One region of the Rossellomorea sp. NPDC077527 genome, then DNA from elsewhere that is predicted to be linked to it. Evidence: riboswitches for the same ligand, from Rfam matches in the RefSeq annotation. Region 1 holds a riboswitch; each other region holds the start of a gene.

Region 1 (6,914 bases):
CATTCCTTTCTCATCGATCGTTCCGACTACAACCGCGGCTCCGTATTCCTTCATCAACTTGGTTACTTTCTCAAACCGCTCTTCACCGTCTTCAAGATTGATCGAGTTGATGATCACCTTTCCTTGAGAATATTTCAATGCAGCCTCAAGTACTTTCTCATCGGTTGAGTCTATAACAAGGGGAACTTTTACTTTTTTCACGACCTCCTGGATAAATACATTCATATCCTCCACTTCTTCACGATCGGGGTCCGCGAGGCAGATATCGATCACCTGGGCACCATTTTTCACCTGCGCCCTCGCAATTTCTGACGCTTCTTCTATCTTATTTTCAGCAATCAACCGTTTAAATTTACGAGAGCCGATGACATTCGTCCGTTCTCCGACGAGGATCGGTCTTCTATCTTCATCCTCATAGATAAAAGGCTCAATTCCCGATACAGCATGAGGATGAGAAGCGATGGGTTTACGAGGTGGAAGTCCCTTCACTGCTTCTGAAAGAGCGCGAATATGATCCGGCGTCGTGCCGCAACATCCTCCAACAAGATTCAACCAGCCTTTCTCTGCAAAGCCCTTCATTTTTACACTGAGTGAATCCGCCGTCTCATTGTAATTCCCTTCTTCATCCGGCAAGCCTGCATTCGGATAACAGCTTATATAGGTAGTAGCCAGACCCGATAAGGAACGAATATGGTCGCGCATAAACTCAGGTCCCGTTGCACAGTTCAAGCCGACTACCAGGGGATTTAAGTGTTCAAGGGATAAATAAAAAGCCTCGATATTCTGTCCTGCAAGAGTCGTGCCCATCGGCTCGATCGTACCAGATAATAAGATAGGGATTTCTTTCTCCCTGGATTCAAAGGCTTTACGAATTCCGAGATTTGCAGCTTTCACATTCAATGCATCTTGACTCGTTTCAAGAAGCATTACATCTACTCCTCCATCGAGAAGACCTTCTGCCTGTATCCGGTAGTTATCCACTAACTCATCGAAGCTTATTCCTCCAGTAACGGATAAAGTTTTGGTTGTTGGACCGAGAGAACCGGCCACAAATCTTGGCCACTCCTTTGTAGAAATTTCCTGTACCGCCTTTTTGGCGATTTCGGCTGCAACTTTATTGATTTCATATGCTTTGGCTCCCAGATCATATTCGTCGAGTACGATGGGGGTTGCACCGAATGTATTCGTTTCGATCACATCAGCCCCAGCAGCTAAATATTCCAGATGAATCTGATGGATGACTCCCGGTCTCGTCAATACTAGATTTTCATTACATCCTTCAAGCTCTTCCCCCCCAAAGTCCTCTGGAGATAAGTTTGCCTGCTGCAGCATCGTTCCCATTGCTCCATCGAGAACGATGATCTTTTTCCTAAGCTGTTCTTCAAACAAGGTGATGGTCATAGGGAACCTCTCTTTCTGTATTGGTTTTCTCTTGTATATAGTGGACAAGTTCAATGCTCATATCATAACGTACAAAAGGTGTGATGAGATAAATTCCGTTAAACAGCTCCACTGCAGTATCCAATAAGCCTTTAGCAATTTCCATACCTACCGTCCTAGCAATGACAGGATCAGTTCCTGCTTCCTTCATTCTGCGTCTTGTTTCTTCAGGGACATTGATACCTGGAACTTCATGATGGAGAAATTCTGCATTCCTTGAACTGATTAAAGGCATGATCCCAATAAAGATGGGAACATCGAGATGCTTGGTGGCTTCATGCACTTGTATAAGCTGCTCTTTCCCGAAGATCGGTTGGGAAATAAAATAGTCTGCTCCTGCTTTCTTTTTCCTTTCTAATCTTTTCACAGAAGCGTCCAAGTGACGGAAATTCGGATTAAATGCTGCACCTACTGAGAATTGAGTGCGTTCCCGAAGTGATTTACCTGAAAAGGAAATTCCCTCATTGTTCTGTTTAATGAGTTCAATCAGTTCAAGTGATGACAAATCATATACGGACGCTGCACCTGGAAAATCACCAATCTTCGCAGGATCCCCTGTAATGGCTAATATATTGTGAATCCCTAACGTGTGCAGGCCCATTAAATGGGACTGCAAGCCTATCAGGTTGCGATCCCGGCACGTAATATGGACCAGTGGTGTCAAATCGAGTTGAGACTGGACAAGGCTACCGATCGCATCATTACTGATACGGGGAGATGCTAAAGGGTTGTCAGCAAGAGTCAGCGCATCGATTCCAGCTTCCTTTAATGCCTTGGCTCCTTGAAAGAATCGTTTTGTGTCAAGATGCTTTGGTGGATCAAGTTCGACAATGATCGTTTTCTTCTTTCTTACCTGCTCATGCAGCAAGTTGCCCTTGACGGGAGCTGCAGACAATGGAACGGCTTTTTTCTTTTTCACCACTTTCTCTCTAACTGGCTCACGGCTTTTTAACCTCTCGGCCACTGAACGAATGTGGTCAGGTGTCGTCCCGCAGCAGCCCCCAATGATTCTGGCACCCTGTTGCCGTAGTTCATTACTGATATCCCCAAAGTAATCAGGTTCAGCTGAATAATAAAACCTGCCTTCTTCATAGTTTGGAAGGCTGGCGTTGGGATAGACGGAAAGGAAGGCCCGTTTAGGCAATGGAACTTCTTCCAAGGAGTTGACCATGTGGAATGGTCCCATACGGCAATTGATACCGACAACATCGGCCCCATGCAATTCTAAATGGTGAAGCGCGTCTTTTAATTCCATTCCATTCTGAAGGACTCCCGTCTCATGCAGTGAAACTTGAGCAATGACCGGAATGTCCGCCTCGCGTTTGGCAATGTCGAGCACAGTGGTTAATTCTTCAAAGTCATAATAGGTTTCAAGGAGAATACCGTCTACACCTTCTAATAATAAACAGTACAGCTGTTCCCGGAAGCTCCGTTTGATTTCTTCCAGTGGCACATTTTGTTTAATGGCTCTTATGCCCCCGATGGTCCCTAAAATATACGTCTTGTTTCCAGCTGCTTTTTTTGCAAGTCTCACGGCTGCTGTATTGATTTCCTTAACCGAATCTTCCAAACCGTATCTGGAAAGCTTTTGATAATTGGCTCCGTACGTATTGGTCTGAATGATATCTGCTCCTGCATCAATATACTCTTTATGGACTTTCAATACTTCATTTGGGTGAGAAAGATTCAATTCTTCAAAACATCTGTCCACTCCATATGAATACAATAATGTCCCTATAGCGCCATCTGCGATCAAGATTCTCTCTTTCAGTGCATCAAGGAACGGTTTCACGCCATCCCCTCCTTTATTATAAATTTATGACATTGTTTCGTTTGATCTTATGGATACTGTCTAGACCTTTTTCAAGGTCCTTTATCAATTCTTCTGCGTTTTCAAGTCCTACGGATAACCTCAGTAAGCCATCTGTAATGCCTCTTCTTTCCCGTTCGGCTTTTGGCATGGAAGCATGGGACATTCTCGATGGATAGGAAAGGATTGATTCAACAGCTCCTAAACTTACAGCAAACACCGGAATATTCACATGTTGTATCAGTTGCTTTACTTCCTCCTCTCCTCTCAATCGAAAGGAAAGCACCGCTCCTGGACCCTCTGCCTGACGGACCTGGATTTCACGCCCAGGATGATAGCTCAGACCAGGATAATATACTTCCTCAACTTCTTTCCTGCTTTCTAAGAAGCTCGCAATCTTATAAGCAGATTCTGAGGATTCCTTTAATCGTACGTGCAGGGTTTTCATCCCTCTTAAGAGCAGCCAGCAATCCTGGACTCCGAGGACCGCTCCAAATGAGTTTTGCAGGAAAGCTAGTTTTCCGGCAATCTCCTCGTTTCCCGTTACGGCAAGCCCTGCTAAAACATCACTGTGCCCTGCAAGGAATTTCGTCGCACTGTGTAGGACAACATCTACTCCCAGACTGATTGGTCTTTGCAACAGGGGTGTCATAAATGTATTATCCAGGAACGTCAAGCAGTTATTTGCCTTCGCAAGCTTCACAACCCCTTCAATATCAGTGATGTTTAAAAGTGGATTTGAAGGCGTCTCCATATAAATAACCTTTGTATTGTGCCTAATTGAACAAGCTACTTCGTGCAGGTCCTTCATGTTCACAAAGGAGTATTCGATACCAAACTTTGTAAGGACTTCAGTGATCATCCTGTATGTCCCACCGTATACTTCTTCGGATACGAGGACGTGATCGCCGCTTGATAACAATAAGAAGCTTGTTGAGATTGCCGCCATACCGGATGAAAAGGCAAAGCCTTTTATCCCTCCTTCCAACTCTGCTATCGTTTCTTCAACCGTTTCCCTGGTCGGATTGCCAGAACGGCTGTAATCGTAGGTCCCGTATTGGTCGAAATCCTGTTGATGGAAAGTAGTGGCGTGCTGAATAGGCGTAGAGACCGCTCCTGTTTCTTTATCAAATCCGTGAGAATGAATGAGTGACGTCTGAAGTGAAAATGGTTTTTTACTCATACGCTGGCACCTCTTTCTCCAATTGATGAAAAACATTCTCCAAGTCTGCTATCAGGTCATCGATAAACTCAATTCCTACAGAAAACCTCAGGAGTCTATTGCAGATCCCCAACATCATCCGTTCCTCTTCAGGAATATCTGCATGCGTCTGTGTAGCTGGGTAAGTGATAAAGCTTTCCACGCCTCCTAAACTTTCAGCAAACGTAATCACGTTTAAATGCTTGAGAAAAGGAGCAATCCATTCTTCTTTTTCGATACGGAAGGAAAGCATCCCGCCTCTTCCGGGATAAAGTACGTCTGTTACACCATCATGCTCTTCAAGGTATTCGGCTATTTGTCTTGCATTTTTTTCGTGCTGTGCCATTCTGAGGCTAAGGGTCTTCATCCCTCTTAATAAGAGCCAGCAATCAAAGGGGGCAAGAACCGCTCCGATTGAATTCTGAATGGTATAAATATCTTCCGCCAACTTCTCTGTGTTTACGATCACGGCTCCTGCCAGCACATCATTATGGCCACCAAGGTATTTCGTTGCACTATGAATTACAATGTCTGCTCCCTGAGTAAGTGGCTTTTGAAGTACAGGGGTATAAAATGTATTATCGACTATTAATAGCAACCCGTTTTCTTTTGCTAAACCAGCTACTTCATCAATAGTTGCTTCGTTCATCAATGGATTGGTTGGGGTTTCAAGAAAAATGGCCTTGGTTCTGTTTGAAATATGTCTTTTTATCAATTCATTGTCACTTGTTTCGACAAAGTGAAACTTGATATTATACTGGGCTTCGTACTGTATGAATAAACGATAGCTTCCCCCATAAAGGTCCTTCGAAACAATCAATTCATCCCCGCTTGAGAATAAACCAAGTATCGCCTGGATGGCCGCCATTCCAGAACTGAATGCAAATCCTCTATGTCCATCCTCCAGTTGGGCAAGTGTTTCTTCCAAGGTCTTCCTGGTAGGATTTCCTGTCCTCGTATAATCATAGCCGGTGGATTGACCGATCCCTTTATGTTCAAATGCTGTAGATAAGTGAAGTGGCATGCTGACAGCTCCGGTTCCAGGATCACTCCGGTTGCCTGCCTGGACTAATAAAGTATCAATATGTTTTCTCAACATTCTTCTCTCCTTTTCTTTCCTTGAAAATGAAAAGGGGAAAAACAAAAAAACCTTCTTATTGAAAATAAGAAGGTTTTATACATTCGTTCTCCCTCTTATCGTCCAAGTTGACATCAACTTGCTGGAATTAGCACCATGCCTCTTTGGCTGGTTGCTGAGGTGTCTTCGGGCCAGTCCCTCTACCTCTCTTGATAAGAAACTATATGAATTTGTGGAAAATAACTTTCCCATAACTTATAACAATGACGATGAAATGTCAATAACAATTAAGAATTATCTGAAAAAATAACGCACCCAATCCTATTTCTCAGTGGAGATTCAATGATAAATTCCCATTTTCTTCTTAATTTCCCTCAGGAACGGAATCGTGGTTTCACGGGCCTTTTTCGCGCCTGCATTTAGTATGGTATCCAGCACGTGTGGATTGGCCATCAGTTCTTCATATTTTGAGCGGGGTTTTTCAATAAATGAATTCATGACTTGAAAGAGCTCTTTCTTCGCTTCTCCCCATCCGATCCCTTCTTTGAACCTCACTTTCATCTTCTCAACTTGATCAACTGTTGCAAATTCTTGATAAAGTGAGAATATGACAGATGTTTCGGGATCCTTAGGCTCCTCAGGGAGAGAAGAATCTGTCTTGATCTTATTGATCAGTTTTTGAAGTTTTTTCGGTTCTTCAAACAATGGGATTGTATTGTTATAGCTTTTACTCATCTTGCGTCCATCAAATCCCGGAAGAACGGATGTTTCTTCCTGTATGACATACTCGGGAAGGACAAAGGTCTCCCTGTATATTTTATTAAAGGTTTCAGCTATGTCCCTTGCTATTTCCACATGTTGAATTTGATCCTTCCCAACCGGAACCAGTTCCGTCCGGAATAGGAGAATGTCCGCGGCCATCAATATTGGATAGGTGAACATACCCATATTGACTCCATTGTCTATTTCTCTTCCACCCTTTTGATTATCATCGACCATCGATTTATATGCATGGGCACGGTTCATTAAGCCCTTAGGAGCAAAGCAAGCGAGGATCCAGCTTAATTCGAAGATTTCAGGTACATCAGATTGGCGATAAAAGACCGCTCGATCAGGATCCAAACCTAATGCAAGCCACGTTGCCGCCACTCCATATGAGAGTTCTTTCATTTCAGCTTGATTATGAATTTTCGTTAGACCATGGTAATCCGCAACAAAATAAGCTACGTTGTAGGATTCAATTTCTGCTAATCTCAATGCCGGTTTAATCGCACCAACATAATTTCCTAAATGAATGTGACCTGTTGGTTTAATCCCTGTCAAAACTTGTTTACTCACCACTGATCCCCCCGCTAAAGTTAATAAATGAACACAAAAAGGGCTCC
Region 2 (6,914 bases), on a different contig from region 1:
GCCAATTGATCGACTGCAGAGAGAATGTTTTGTTTACGATCGGCCATCACTGCTGGTTGACTCATCTCTTTTCCCTCCTAATGCAATTCACTGACCGGCACGAATGTCGGGATCAGGGAATCTTTGTATGATTTCTTGATATGTTCCGCTACATCATCTTGCTGGTAGAGCTCCACAATCTTTTTATAGGTTTTATTGTCTTTATCTTTTTTCTGGGCTGCGATGATATTGATGAACGGCTTGGATTCCGCCCCTTCGATATAAATGCTGTCGTCAACCGGGACCATCCCTGCCTCAACCGCCACACCATTATTGATAATTGATGCCGCAACATCCGGCAGTACCCTCGGTGTCTGGGCAGCGACGACCGGTGTAAATTCAAGGTTTTTCGGATTTTCTTTGATGGCTTCAAGACCCTGTGACTGATCAAATCCTTCTTTCAGTTGTATCAAACCTGCTTCCTCTAGTAGGAGAAGGGCACGACCAAGGTTCGTCGCCTCTTGAGGAACGGCTACTTTACTGCCTTTCGGTAAGTCTTCTACCGATTTATATTTTTCCGAATAGATGCCCATCGGCGCGATGATCGTCGAGCCGATCGGTACAAGATCCAGATTATGTTCTTCCACGAAAGAATCAAAATACGAAATCGTCTGGAAGGCGTTCAGGTCGATATCCCCATCGGCCAGCGCCTGGTTCGGTCTCACGTAATCGGCAAACTCCACAATCTCGATGTCAATCCCTTCCTTTGCTGCTTTCTCTTTCATATACTCCCAAATCGGCACCCCAGATCCATTCACACCGACTTTAACCACTTCTTTTTCACCTGAACCGGATGCACTGTTTCCCGAGCAACCGCTCAAGATAATGGTGATTAATAGGATGGCGATACCTGCTAGACTGATTGATTTTTTCATATTCCTCTCTCCTAACGTCTCCTGATGATTTTTGATAATGTATTCCCTGCCGTCTGCAGTCCCTGCACCATCACGATTAAAATGATAACGGTCACGATCATGACGGATGTTTCAAATCGCTGATATCCGTATGCGATGGCCAGATCTCCAAGGCCACCGCCACCGACTGCCCCGGCCATGGCCGATGCACCGACAAGGCCGATGGTCGCAATCGTGATATTCAGGACCAGTGTACTCAGTGCTTCCGGGATGAGGATCCCGAAGATGATCTGCCACGGCCCGGCCCCCATGGACTCCGCCGCTTCAATGACACCCGGTTCCACTTCAAGGAGCGAACTCTCTACCAGTCTTGCAATATACGGTGCGGCAAATACGACCAGCGGTACGACAGCCGCCCCCGTTCCGATCGACGTCCCCACTACCAATCTTGTAAAAGGGATGATGGCCACCATCAAGATGATGAACGGAATCGAACGAAACACGTTGATGATGCTGCTCAATACGGAAAAGACGGCTTTATGTTCAAGTAAGTGCCCCTTCCTCGTCACCACGACGATGATGCCGAGGGGAAGCCCGATCAACGTGGCAAATAGAAGGGAGAATGACACCATCGCCACGGTATCCCATGTCGCTTCAATAATTCTTGGCCAGAATAATTCCCAGTTAACTTGCACGCTTCTCCACCTCGCTTACGAATAATCTGTTCTTCCAATAATCCAAGATTTCTTCCGTTTCGTTCTGGCTGCCGATGATCTGTACGATGAGATTCCCGAACGGCTTGCCCTGGAGTTCCGTGATCTGGCCGAATAATACATTGATATGGGCATTGAATGTCTTGGCCGTTTCAGAAAGAATCGGCGCGCCCGTTGAATCACCTTTGAAAATGAGGCGGCAGATGCGCCCTTCTTTGCTGTCATTCAATTTGTCTAGAACCGATGCCGGCAGCTGATCATTCATGACGCTCTTCACAAAGTTTCTCGTTGTCGAGGTCTGCGGGTTGGAGAAGATATCGAAGACGCTTCCCTCTTCCACGATTTCTCCATTTTCCATCACCGCGACCTTGTCACAGATTTCCCGGATGACCCCCATTTCGTGGGTGATCATCACAATCGTAATCCCATACTCCGCGTTGATTCTCTTTAATAAGTTCAGAATCGATTCCGTCGTCTGAGGATCAAGGGCGGATGTCGCTTCATCGCAGAGCAGAATCGAAGGCGATGTCGCCAGTGCTCTTGCTATCCCTACCCTCTGCTTCTGCCCTCCTGACAGTTCATCGGGATAATGCTTCGCTTTATCTTCGAGTCCGACAAACGCGAGCAACTCCTTTACTCTCTCGCTGATTTTTTCTTTCGGCCATTTTGCCAGTTTCAGAGGATAGGCGATATTCCCTGCCACCGTCCGGGATTGAAACAGATTAAAGTGCTGAAAGATCATCCCGATACGGTGCCGCTCTTTCCTCAAATCGATGGCCGACTGATCTTTCAGGCTGCGCCCTTCTATGAAAATATCACCCGATGATGGTTTCTCTAAAAAATTGAGACATCGGACAAGCGTGCTTTTTCCCGCTCCACTGAATCCGATCACGCCGTAAATCTCTCCCTTCTTCACTTCAAAGGAAACATCCTTCAATGCGGTGAACGGTCCATCCTTCGTCTCAAAAACTTTCGTAACATTCTGAACTCTGATCATACAGGACTTGCTCCTTTCGCTATGTATTCTTCTTGAATCCTGTCCTGGCTCAAATAAAAAGTGCCCCCCTTCATAAGAAGAGAGGCACAAAAATATGTATATGTCCCGCTCTTCTCATCTTTCAAGTCATATGACTTGATGGAATTGGCACGGTATTCATTAAGAACCCGTTGCCGAGGTATCACAGGGCCAGTCCCTCCACCTCTCTGGATAAGAAGATATCGCTTTATTAAATTAAAGTTATGATGTGTTTTTGCATTAGGGTAATGGTAAAGGATTCTAGTTGGATTGTCAATCCTGTTTTTGAATATTAAAATCCTTTTTGATTTATTTTCAATAATGTTTACTTAATGATTGAATAAATACAAGTGTCAGTTATCTTGCTGCCATCTGCGGATAAATCATCATTCCGTAAGGTTCCTTCCAATTCAAAACCTAGTTTTGCTGCGACCGAACGACTTTTATTGTTTGCTGATTCACATCTTATTTCAATTCTTCTAAACTTGAATTTCTGAAAGCCAAGGTTCGTTAACTCACCTACAGCTTCTGTCATATATCCATTGCCACTAAATGGCGAGTTAATCCAATATCCAATCTCACATTTTGAAATCTTCCAATTCATTCTGTGAAGGCTAGCCGTTCCAATAAAATCATTCGTATCCTTATGAAAGATAAGATAGCGAAGGCATTCTCTTTTCAAAAAATCGATATGGGCGTTCCTCAGGAGAATTTCTGTTTCTTCAACAGTAGGAATGGACTGAAATAAAACCAACCATTTCTTCAGCTCATTAATTGAATCCTTAATCGCTTGGTGTACTACCTTCCCGTCCCCAGCTTGTTGCGGTGCTCGAAGAATGAGTCTATCTGTTTCGATTTGTAACGGAACATCTATTAAAATAGGATCCATCTCGTTTCCCCTCTCTAAAACTTTAAAGTAAGATTTAATGAAAAAACGTTCTCCCTTTTTTATATTTCACCCCAGTTTAGATTTCTGTTAATGTAATTCAACAAAAAAGTACATTAATCCTTCAAGGGATCAATGTACTTATATTAGGTTCTTAGGAATGGGAACTTTAAGATGAACCAATTCATTACCTGCTAACCTGCACTAAATAGTTTCAGGTTTTCTTAAGGCTTTCCTTTTAGCTTAATATTAGGATGAATTTGAATCAAAAACAGTTAGCAATATGAACGATTTCTTTAATTACAGAATCAACATCCTTATTATCTCTAATTACAAATAAATAATCTGCTTCCCCTTCTTCAGGGTCCACAACATCTTTATTCATAGAACCGCTCTGTTGACTATAGAGTACTTCCTTAAAGTTAGAATAAGCTCCCCTAAGTATATTGGTACTTCGTTTACTTTTAATTACTCTTTCATAAAGAACTTCATCAGGAATATCAAAATGAACCAAGATACTTACAAACGCATTTTTATCATATACTTTTTCTAGTAAATACTTTCTCCCTTTTCTAGTAAGGTTTGCACTACTAGCAATAATATGAAAGTCCGTGTGTTCTTTAGCATAATCAACAATCACCTGTGATACAGAATGCTTTAGAATGTTAGGTCCTTGTTTTGGTAATAGATTCTTATAATATGTATTTAAAAATTCAGCGTTATTATCTTGGTCCATTATAAAAGAATTATTTAACTTGCTTTCTAAAGCTTTTGCAAATGTAGTTTTTCCACTATGGGTTTTACCTACTGTTATTATAACTAACCTTTTCATACTTACCCCCTTTTTCATAGAGATTGAGATTTTTAATATTGAATCGCTTTGAGTGGAGTGCACCCTTAATTAGAAAAAATCCCAATTAAGGTTTCGAATCTTCCATTATTGTGCCCGATAATTTATTAGGGCAACGACCTTGATCTGAGTAACTGACCTTCTGTTATTGCCCCAATAAAGGAATAAGGATTTTAATGAATTAGTGTTATAGATTAGCTTCTAAAAATGTTGTAAGTATCTTGTTATATATTGCTGGCTCTTCAATATTTACTGTATGTCCTGTATCAGGAACTAATCCAACTCTAATATCATTATTCAGTTTCTTCATATAAGCCGCTGCCTCTACTTCGTGCATTTCATTACTCCCATTAAGTATTAACATTGGAACTCTTATACTCTTTATTTCTTCAGGGGTAGCACTTGGATACTTATAAGTCATCTGATACAAAACCTTTTTTAAGGTCTTATGCCATTTATCTCCGTGCAGGGACATAAAGTACTCTGCTGTCTCTTTATCGTTTTCCTCAATATTTAAGAAGAATTCATATTGTTTCTCCATAACACTAATTAACTCTTCAGGAATATACGGCGAATAACCAGTGAGCACTATACCTTTTACTAACTCTGGCTCTCTCAGGGCAATATGTATAGCTAAAGATGCTCCTAAAGACAAGCCAACCAGAAATACTTCTCCTTCTTGTTTCATTTGAGAAATGACGTATTTTAGAGCATCTTCAAAATAGTTATCAGAAGCCTCGACTGGTGAGTTCCCGTGTCCTGGTAAATCAATTAGGATCGCTTCATAACCATCACCTAAACTAGAAACTTGGTTAGAGAAATGAGTTTCTCCAGTACCCATAAATCCATGTAAAAAATATACCCTCTTTATTACAATCTCCCCCTCTGAATCATCTAATTTAATATTAACATATTATTCCATAAATCTACCGTATAATTGAAGAAGGGCAATAACAGATCATTTAACTGATTTATAGTTATTGCCCCCTTTTAAGAAAGACTATTTTCATTATTTTAACTGATGTTCTAACCACACGTTTGGTTCAATATACGTTCCTATATCTGCTTCTATATCAACCTGTAATGGAACTAAGCCATCATTGTTTCCCCCATGCAAAAAGGAGCTTATCATTTACAAGATAAGCCCCAGTTAGTTGAATAAATTCTGACTAAACCTTTTCTTACTAGAACAGAGACATTTTCACACTTCTTAATGGAGTAAGTTTCATTGTCTTCCCTTATAAAAACGCAAATAAATGATGAACATCTGTATGTATATGTAAACATAAATGATTCCTAATCCTATGACGAATTCTTTTGGCACTTTAGACTTTTCCAAGGTATGGTCAATTCCTAGCCGAAACGCATATGAACTAGCTTTTCGCAAATGCCAAGGTGAGGTGACGATAACCGCTTTGTTCAGCCCTCTCTCGTGCATGATTTCTCGTGATTTCACCAAATTTTCATAAGTGCCCCTCGCTTTTGTTTCTCGTATGATTTTGCTACCATCCACGCCTAATTCCACTAAGGCTCTTGCCATGATTTCTGCCTCAACATGGTTATTTGCGACAGATGCTCCCGAACAAATAACTACTTCAGCAATTCCAGTGTGATAGAGGTCTTTTGCTTTATTGATTCGCTCTCGCAAAATTGGAGTCATTCTTCCATCCTTTTTTGCGGGATAACCAAGTACAATCATAGCATCTCTTTTTTGCCCATGATTATAACCCGCTTTGTTAAAATGCTTACGAATAAATATAACCCCCACCATAAGGCACATAAAAATTAAGCCTAAAATATACAAGCCTATCATTTAACATATCTCCTCTGACATTCTCTCAATCAATCGACAGATCATATACTTTGTATTGGGTGCACATCGGATTTAATAACAATCATTTGTTGAATTAAACTGCCCGATAATGGAAGAATGGATATAGCCTGTTCAATTAATTGATCTTCAGTTATTACTCCTGATATCTCAACAAGAAAGAGAATTATTCATTTTCCAATTGCCGCCAAAGTTTTTCAATGCACTTTAAAACAGCATCCCTGTTTTTAACACTCTTTATCCATCCTGGAAGTCTGCTCGCAACACTTTGATTTATATTAGGCACACGCTCTCTAACTAACGCACCTACGTAACTTTCTAAAAAAATCAGATGTTCTTTATTATATGCCCAAAGGGTATCACCACAACAATTTGTTGTTAACCACAAATTCAGTCCACCAATCCCTGTAAAATTCCCATAAGATAGAGAAACTAAACTCTTCGCTAACCCACACTTTTCACAAACCAACTTTGGTTCTGTGGTTAGTGGATGACCAATAGTTTTCGCACACTTTTTACAACGCGGACATTCAACAAGAACATAACCAAGGAAGTCTGAAAGATATTCACCTGTATCTTTAAACCTACTCTCGTTCGTCGGCTATCATTCTCCTGTGCTTAATTTCTTTATTTATTATAAATTCTGTTCGACTATTCAACTAAACAACCCATAATATTAATACCAATTATTTCAAAAAATATTCATTCATACAATGATTTTATGTC
Region 3 (6,914 bases), on a different contig from region 1:
TCTTGTTTATCACTCAATCTATCTTCCTCCTCTGGGACGTTATTTTGATTCTTGTTTCAGCCCCTTGATTAATACATCTATTACTTCGGTACGACTGAAAGTGGATGGGGGAACCTCTCCGCTACGCAGCATGCCTCTCACTTTCGTTCCGGAAAGAATGACGTGATGTTCTTTCTCGTGAGGACATGTCTTCGTCGTCGCCATTCCTTCACATTTCTTGCAATAGAAGCTATGTTCGAAGCGAAGAGGGATAATCCCTATTTCATCTTCGGTAAACTGATCAAAGATTTTTTGTGCATCATATGTGCCGTAATAATCACCAACACCAGCATGATCTCTCCCCACAATAAAATGAGTACACCCGTAGTTTTTTCGTACTAACGCGTGAAAAATGGCTTCCCTTGGACCTGCATATCTCATGGCAGCGGGAAAGACTCCGAGAAATACCCGGTCTTTCGGATAATAGTTTTTTAATAACACTTCATAGCTTTCCATGCGGATTTTCGCTGAAATATCATCTGCTTTGGTTTCACCCACTAACGGATTCAAGAATAGGGCATCCACCGTTTCCAAAGCGGTTTTCTGGATATACTCATGAGCCCTGTGTACGGGGTTTCTTGTCTGGAAACCAACAATCGTTTTCCACCCTTTTTCATTGAACCATTGTCGTGTTTCAGCTGGATCAAATGTATACTCAGTGAAAGATTTAGACAGTCTTTTCACTAATGTAATCCTGCCTCCAACATAGACATCACCACGCTGGAATAATTTTTTTACACCAGGATGATCCTCATCGGTCGTTCCGTATACTAGAAGGGCTTCTTTATGTTTATCAGGTTCATATATATCCTCTACATCAATGAGTCCGTATGTTTCCCCTTTATATACAAGCCTGCTCTTCTGCCCTTTCTCCACGAGACCTGCTTGATTTTCCTCTATGGGCAGGGTGATTGGAATGCTCCATACACATCCGCTCTCAAGTCGCAATGATTCCACTACGGTCTGATAATCCCGTTCTGTCAAAAACCCTTCGATTGGACTATAGGCACCTATTGCAATGAGCTCCAAATCACTTAATGCGATTTCATCCAGTGGGATTTCTTGTTGAATATCTTTATATGGTTCTTTAGGTAAATAAGATTGAACCAAAACTCCTCCGTGCGGTTGTAAACTCATTCAAAATATCCTCCTTAACTTATTGTTTTAATCGGAATTAATATTAAATTCCCCCGCCGTCTTCGTGGACAGACCGTCTTTCCTCATTAATCACCCTCATGAGGGACAAAGCTCCTACCGTGGCAATGATGACACTTATCGGTACTACAATCGAGTACAAATCACTATCGATAACCAGCTTCACTAAGAAGTATGAAATACTGAGTGAAATCAAGGGAGAGACCACCCAGATTTTCACTATTTTTTTAACAATCTTTTTTTGCAGCATCTGCTTTCCGCTTTTAGCCACGCCTAAGCCAATGATGGAAGACGAAGTGACCTGTGTGAGGGGAATCGGCAATCCATACAGTGAGCTCACCATTACGAGGATCGCTCCTGTGGAGGAAATAACGATTCCTTCCGCTTTCGAGTATTGCGTAATCTTTTTTCCGTTTGTTTCGACCACTTTCTTTCCCAGTAATACAGCCCCCAGTGCAACGAATAATCCGCCAATTAAGATCCCTCGTGAAGGGGACAACAAACCGGCCCCCACTAAAGGGCCAACAGCGTTTGCTACATTGTTCATTCCGGCAGAAAAAGCCTCAAAGAATCCTGAGATGATTAACAGGTACGCAAGCCATCTTTTTTCTAAATGGTACCCCCGTTTTTCAAGTCCCACTAAACATAAGCCGAAAAGCCATGTGACAACGAACGCGACAACCGGGACAATCACCCAAAATGACATGATTGTAATCAGTGATTTTACATAAAGAACCTGATAAGCTACTCCAACACCCACAACTGCTCCCACTGTCACTTCACTCGTCGATAACGGAATTCCGATGACATTTGCCAGAAATAGAGAAATCGTCGCAGATAACAAAATGATGAGGACGATTTTGATCGACAGCAGATTCTGAGGAATGATTCCTGAACTGATTGTCTTGACAACCTCTCCTCCACCCAGTACCGCTCCGCTAAGGACACCTGCGGCACATATCCATAATGCGGTCCTGATATTATTTATCGCTCCTGCACCATATGCGACTCCCATTGATGCAGCCGCTCCACTGGCACCAATGTTCATAGCAAAGAACAAACTAATGATAAGCGCTGTGATTTCAAGCAAGTATTGTCACCCATTTCAATGAAGGCCGCATTCTGTTTTTCCTTTTCCTTTCCATCTTCCGGAGCGGAGATCATTTATATCATAGGCTGGAGTTGTGCAATGGAAGCACCCTATACTCGGATACCCTTGATCGTGAAGGGTGTTATAAGTCAGATCATGTTTATGGACATATCGCCAAATCTCCTTCCATGTCCAGTGAATTAAAGGGCAAATTTTAATCGATTGAAATTTATCATCCTTATTGATGAATTCAACATGTCTCCTTGTGGGGGATTGTTCCCTTCTTAATCCCGATATCCAGGCATTCCCCTTGGACAGAGCATCCTTCAAAGGGTCAAGTTTTCGGATTTGGCAACACTTATTCGGGTTTTTCTCCCACAATTTATCTCCATATTCTTTGGCCTGTTCATCCATTGTCAACTCAGGTTTTTGCATTTGAATGTGTAGATCCGGATAAGCCTCTTTCACTTTTTCTATCGTTTCATACGTTTCCTTAAAATGTACGCCCGTATCGAGGAATACAATGGATGCCTTCGGTTGTACCTTGGAGATTAGATCGATGAGCACAATGCCTTCAATCCCGAAACTACATGCATATACCACTTTTTCACCATAGTGGCTGTACGTCCATTCCAGGACATTTAACGCCCCTTTGTAGACCGTATCCACTTCGAAATCCAAGTTTGGCTGTTTCCAAGTCTGATAGGTTAACATGATACACCCCTTTTCCTGATGCTTATCCAAATAAAAAGAGGCGATAACAAGATAAAGGGTGTCCCTTATCTTTGTTATGCGCCTCTAGTTTGTCTAGTCAGCTTATTTGATTCGGACTTTCTCATTTTTCTCTAATTGAATGACCTTCCCATCTTGAACGACAATCGTGATTGAACCATAGCTCATGGTTTCAAGCATAGACTGGATCTTCTCTGCTACCATGTCAAACTGTGCCTGATGGCTCTTTTCTTTTGTCATTTGATTCCCCCAATCTTCCACCATACCCATATGAAGAGTGAATAAAAAAACAACTTTCCGTTTTGGAAAGTTGTTCAGGTAAGAATACCTTATCTTCCAAAATGGCTTCACATTTTGCTGGAATTAGCACCTTACATAACGTAGGTTGCTGGGTTTCGCAGGGCCAGATCCCTCCACCACTCTGGATAAGAGTTATTAATTTTAATATTCTAAATAATATCACAATCCACCAAGAAGTCAACCCGAGTTTTTCGATCGGATTTATGTCTTTAGGCTCATTTTCTTGAGATTTCCATTCTTTTTATGTTTATTCGACCCCAGTTCGATTTACAACATTATTTTTAGAAAGCAATATGTCGTATATTTTGAACATCATTTTCTCTTCAACTAGTCAATAACTCAAAGACGACTTTACCCTCAATCACGGTTTTCTCGACTTGATTGGTTGCAGTAACAGTAAAATGGAGTGAGTTATCCTTTTTATCCACCATTTTAGCTCGTAAAGTAATCATATCATTCAACATGACCATCCCTTTAAAGCGTACAGTGTAATCCTTGATAAACCCTTCTTCATAATGAGGAGTGAATAGTTTTGACACATTGCCCATCGTCCACATACCATGAGCGATGATTCCTGGAAGGCCAAGTTTCAGGGCTTCCTCATCAATGGTATGGATTGGGTTATAATCCCCGGAAGCCCCTGCGTATTTGATCAGGTCAATTCTCGATACCGGTGCCAATTCAACCGGAGGCAGTGTATCCCCTATATGAATTGATTGTAGTGTAGTCATTTACTCAACCTCTTTCTGACTGCTTCTGTAATAATGACAATCGCTTGGGAAGTGAAAATCCTCTCCCCGTGCAAATCTACACCCACGTCTTCAATTACCAGAAAACCCAGAGCCCCGTCTGTCCCTTTCCGTTCATAATAGTCTTTAATTTCCGTGTAACATTGGATGCTTTCCCCTACCTTCAATGGCCTTACATAATGAAAGGATTGTTCACCGTGAATCAAACCAACGTTTGGTAAATGAAGGCCTTCGACCGATCCAAAGCCCAACACTCTTGGAAAAGTGGGAGGAGCGATGTTCCCTTCATACCTGGAGCGTTTCCCGGTAGCGTCATCCACATACAGAGGATGAGGGTCCCCTATGGCCTCAGCAAATTTACGAACCGCTCCTCTTTCTACCTGATTTTCAATGGGAGTCGAACGTTTTCCGATAAATGATTCAAACATATCCTGCACCTCTTTCTTTAGGCTTTCGGTCCCCCTGCAACGTAAAGAACCTGACCATTGACGAATGAAGATTTTTCATCTGCAAAGAAGGCCACTGCATTCGCTATATCTTCTGGCTGCCCGCTTCTTCCTACCGGGATTTCTTGAAGACTTGCTTCTACCAGTTGCTCGAATGTGATTCCGATTCGTTTCGCCGTCTCTTTCGTCATATCAGTTTCAATGAATCCTGGTGCTACCGCATTGGTCGTGATGCCAAACGGTCCGAGCTCAATGGCAAGAGTTTTCGTAAGTCCTTGAAGACCCGCTTTTGCTGTAGCATAGTTTGCCTGTCCACGGTTTCCGAGTGCAGAGGTGGAGGATATATTGATGATCCGTCCATACTTTTGTTTCACCATGTACACTTGCGCCGCCTTCGCTACATTGAATGAGCCTTTCAAGTGCACATCCATGACGGTCTGCCAATCAGGCTCGGTCATTTTAAATAGTAGATTATCCCTGATAACTCCTGCATTGTTGACGACGATGTCAAGGGAACCAAAGGATTCATACACTTCTTTGACCGCATGTTCAACTTCCTGTGATTCTACGACATTTGCAACTTTTGTATACAGTTCATAAGGTTTAAATATCTCACTTGCTTCATTCAACGCCTCTTCATTCACATCGATGATGGCCACCTTTGCTCCTTCTTCAGCCAGTAATCCCGCAATCGCCCTGCCGATCCCTCTGCTACCACCAGTCACCAATGCCACCTTACCTGCGAATCGTTTTCCCATTCCTATTGCCTCCTTATCAAATTATACAAATTGCCCCAGTTTCACATGTCCCTTTAATAAATTCCTTGAGATGATCAGCTTTTGGATTTCATCGGTCCCATCATAAATTCGCCATAACCTGGCTTCACGATACCAGCGTTCAATAGGAAGCTCTCTTGTGTAGCCCATCCCCCCGTGAATTTGCAGGACACGGTCGACAACTCGATTTCCCATATTGGATCCATAGAGTTTTGCCATGGACGCCACATGACGATTGTCTTCTCCTTGATCCAGCGTGTAGGCTGCATTTAACACGAGCCAGCGGGCCGCTTCAATTTCCACGGCAGAATCTGCAATCTGCCATTGGATGGCCTGCCGGTCGGCGATAGGTTTTCCAAAGGTTTCCCTTTCTTTCGAATAGTTGATGGCCATTTGAAGAAGGCGTTCTGCTGCTCCAACCGCCTGGGCACCTACGATCCAGCGGGCAAAACCGATCCACTCCAAGCCCAGGTCGTAGCCTCTATCGATTTCACCAAGGATGTTCTCCTCAGGAACCCTTACATCTTCAAAAATAAGGCTCGCCGGTCCCCATTCACCCATCGTATGGATATATTCGGACTTCCAGCCCATACTTCTATCGGCAATGAAGCAGGTGACCCCGTCTCTCCCGGTAAGCTGGTGTTTTTCTTTATCCGTGACGGCCATGACCATGACAAAATCTGCTTCGTTTCCACCCGTAATGAACGTTTTCTCTCCATTTAATATCCATTCGTTTCCGTCTTTCACTGCTGTGGTACGGATATTACGGGTATCAGATCCCGCTCCAGGTTCCGTCATGGCAAAACATGATTTCTTGTCTCCATTAATGGTTGGAATCAAGTAGTTTTTCTTCTGTTCTTCGTTGGCGTAATAAAGTATGTTATCCGCATAACCGCCAAAGGAGAATGGAACAAAGGTCTTGGAGATTTCCATATAGACTATGGCCATCATCATTTGACCGAGATCTGCCCCTCCGTATTCTTCCGGAGTGTTGATTCCCCAGAATCCAGCGTCCCTTGCCTTCATTTGCAGCTCTTTCCTTTTTTCTGGAGAGAGACTGGGCTTGCCTTCCCTTTCATTTCGAAGCACTTCATTTTCTAAAGGAATCAATTCTTTCTCTACAAATCGACGAATGGTCTTTTGAATCATCCTTTGTTCATCTGATAGGCGTAAGTTCATCTTTCTTCCCCCTTTTTAAAATTTATGGCTTCAGAATCACTTTTCCAACGGTTTGTCTTCCCTGCATGAGGGAATGAACCTTAGCTGCTTCTTCAAGCGGAAACACGTGACCGACTGTGACCTTTACATCACCATTCGCCACATAATGAAAGATCTCGTGAAGGGTTTTCTGGGTCAGTTCGGAATCTCTCATCAAAGGAGGAAGAAAGAAACCGGTAACCGACTGATTCTTGGCCATTAATGAAGATGGATAGAACCTACTTTGCTCGCCGCTTGCTACACCGTAAATGATCATTCTCCCGAAATAGGCGAGGCACTTTAATGTTTTATAAAAGACATCACCACCTGCCATCTCTAATGCGAGATCCACACCTTTTCCGCTTGTAGCATCCAAGACTTTTTTCTCCCAATCATCCTCTGTATAGTTGACTAATACATCTGCCCCCAT

What was found. A riboswitch is a leader RNA that binds a small molecule or an ion and turns the genes downstream of it on or off. The one in region 1 is predicted to bind S-adenosylmethionine.
Region 2: another riboswitch for S-adenosylmethionine. It lies ahead of ACIGG7_RS08790 (methionine ABC transporter ATP-binding protein); the one in region 1 lies ahead of ACIGG7_RS21195 (methionine biosynthesis PLP-dependent protein).
Region 3: another riboswitch for S-adenosylmethionine. It lies ahead of ACIGG7_RS15610 (YezD family protein); the one in region 1 lies ahead of ACIGG7_RS21195 (methionine biosynthesis PLP-dependent protein).

What each region holds. Positions count from the first base shown of each region.
Region 1 is NZ_JBITVL010000008.1:53,978-60,891, forward strand. Features, by position in the region: gene metH (methionine synthase) at 1-1,401, opposite strand, end outside; gene ACIGG7_RS21185 (bifunctional homocysteine S-methyltransferase/methylenetetrahydrofolate reductase) at 1,382-3,232, opposite strand; gene metC (cystathionine beta-lyase) at 3,249-4,433, opposite strand; gene ACIGG7_RS21195 (methionine biosynthesis PLP-dependent protein) at 4,426-5,550, opposite strand; SAM riboswitch class I at 5,643-5,748, opposite strand; gene ACIGG7_RS21200 (tryptophan--tRNA ligase) at 5,869-6,867, opposite strand.
Region 2 is NZ_JBITVL010000002.1:703,853-710,766, forward strand. Features, by position in the region: gene ACIGG7_RS08775 (M20 family metallopeptidase) at 1-65, opposite strand, end outside; gene ACIGG7_RS08780 (MetQ/NlpA family ABC transporter substrate-binding protein) at 78-914, opposite strand; gene ACIGG7_RS08785 (methionine ABC transporter permease) at 926-1,588, opposite strand; gene ACIGG7_RS08790 (methionine ABC transporter ATP-binding protein) at 1,578-2,603, opposite strand; SAM riboswitch class I at 2,715-2,820, opposite strand; gene ACIGG7_RS08795 (GNAT family N-acetyltransferase) at 2,947-3,510, opposite strand; gene ACIGG7_RS08800 (AAA family ATPase) at 3,773-4,339, opposite strand; gene ACIGG7_RS08805 (alpha/beta fold hydrolase) at 4,545-5,261, opposite strand; gene ACIGG7_RS08810 (YdcF family protein) at 5,583-6,170, opposite strand; gene ACIGG7_RS08815 (hypothetical protein) at 6,355-6,576, opposite strand.
Region 3 is NZ_JBITVL010000004.1:239,750-246,663, forward strand. Features, by position in the region: gene cysC (adenylyl-sulfate kinase) at 1-17, opposite strand, end outside; gene sat (sulfate adenylyltransferase) at 40-1,176, opposite strand; gene ACIGG7_RS15600 (sulfate permease) at 1,220-2,242, opposite strand; gene ACIGG7_RS15605 (phosphoadenylyl-sulfate reductase) at 2,300-2,998, opposite strand; gene ACIGG7_RS15610 (YezD family protein) at 3,101-3,220, opposite strand; SAM riboswitch class I at 3,343-3,448, opposite strand; gene ACIGG7_RS15615 (MaoC/PaaZ C-terminal domain-containing protein) at 3,640-4,047, opposite strand; gene ACIGG7_RS15620 (MaoC family dehydratase N-terminal domain-containing protein) at 4,044-4,493, opposite strand; gene fabG (3-oxoacyl-ACP reductase FabG) at 4,511-5,269, opposite strand; gene ACIGG7_RS15630 (acyl-CoA dehydrogenase family protein) at 5,291-6,466, opposite strand; gene ACIGG7_RS15635 (quinone oxidoreductase family protein) at 6,489-6,914, opposite strand, start outside.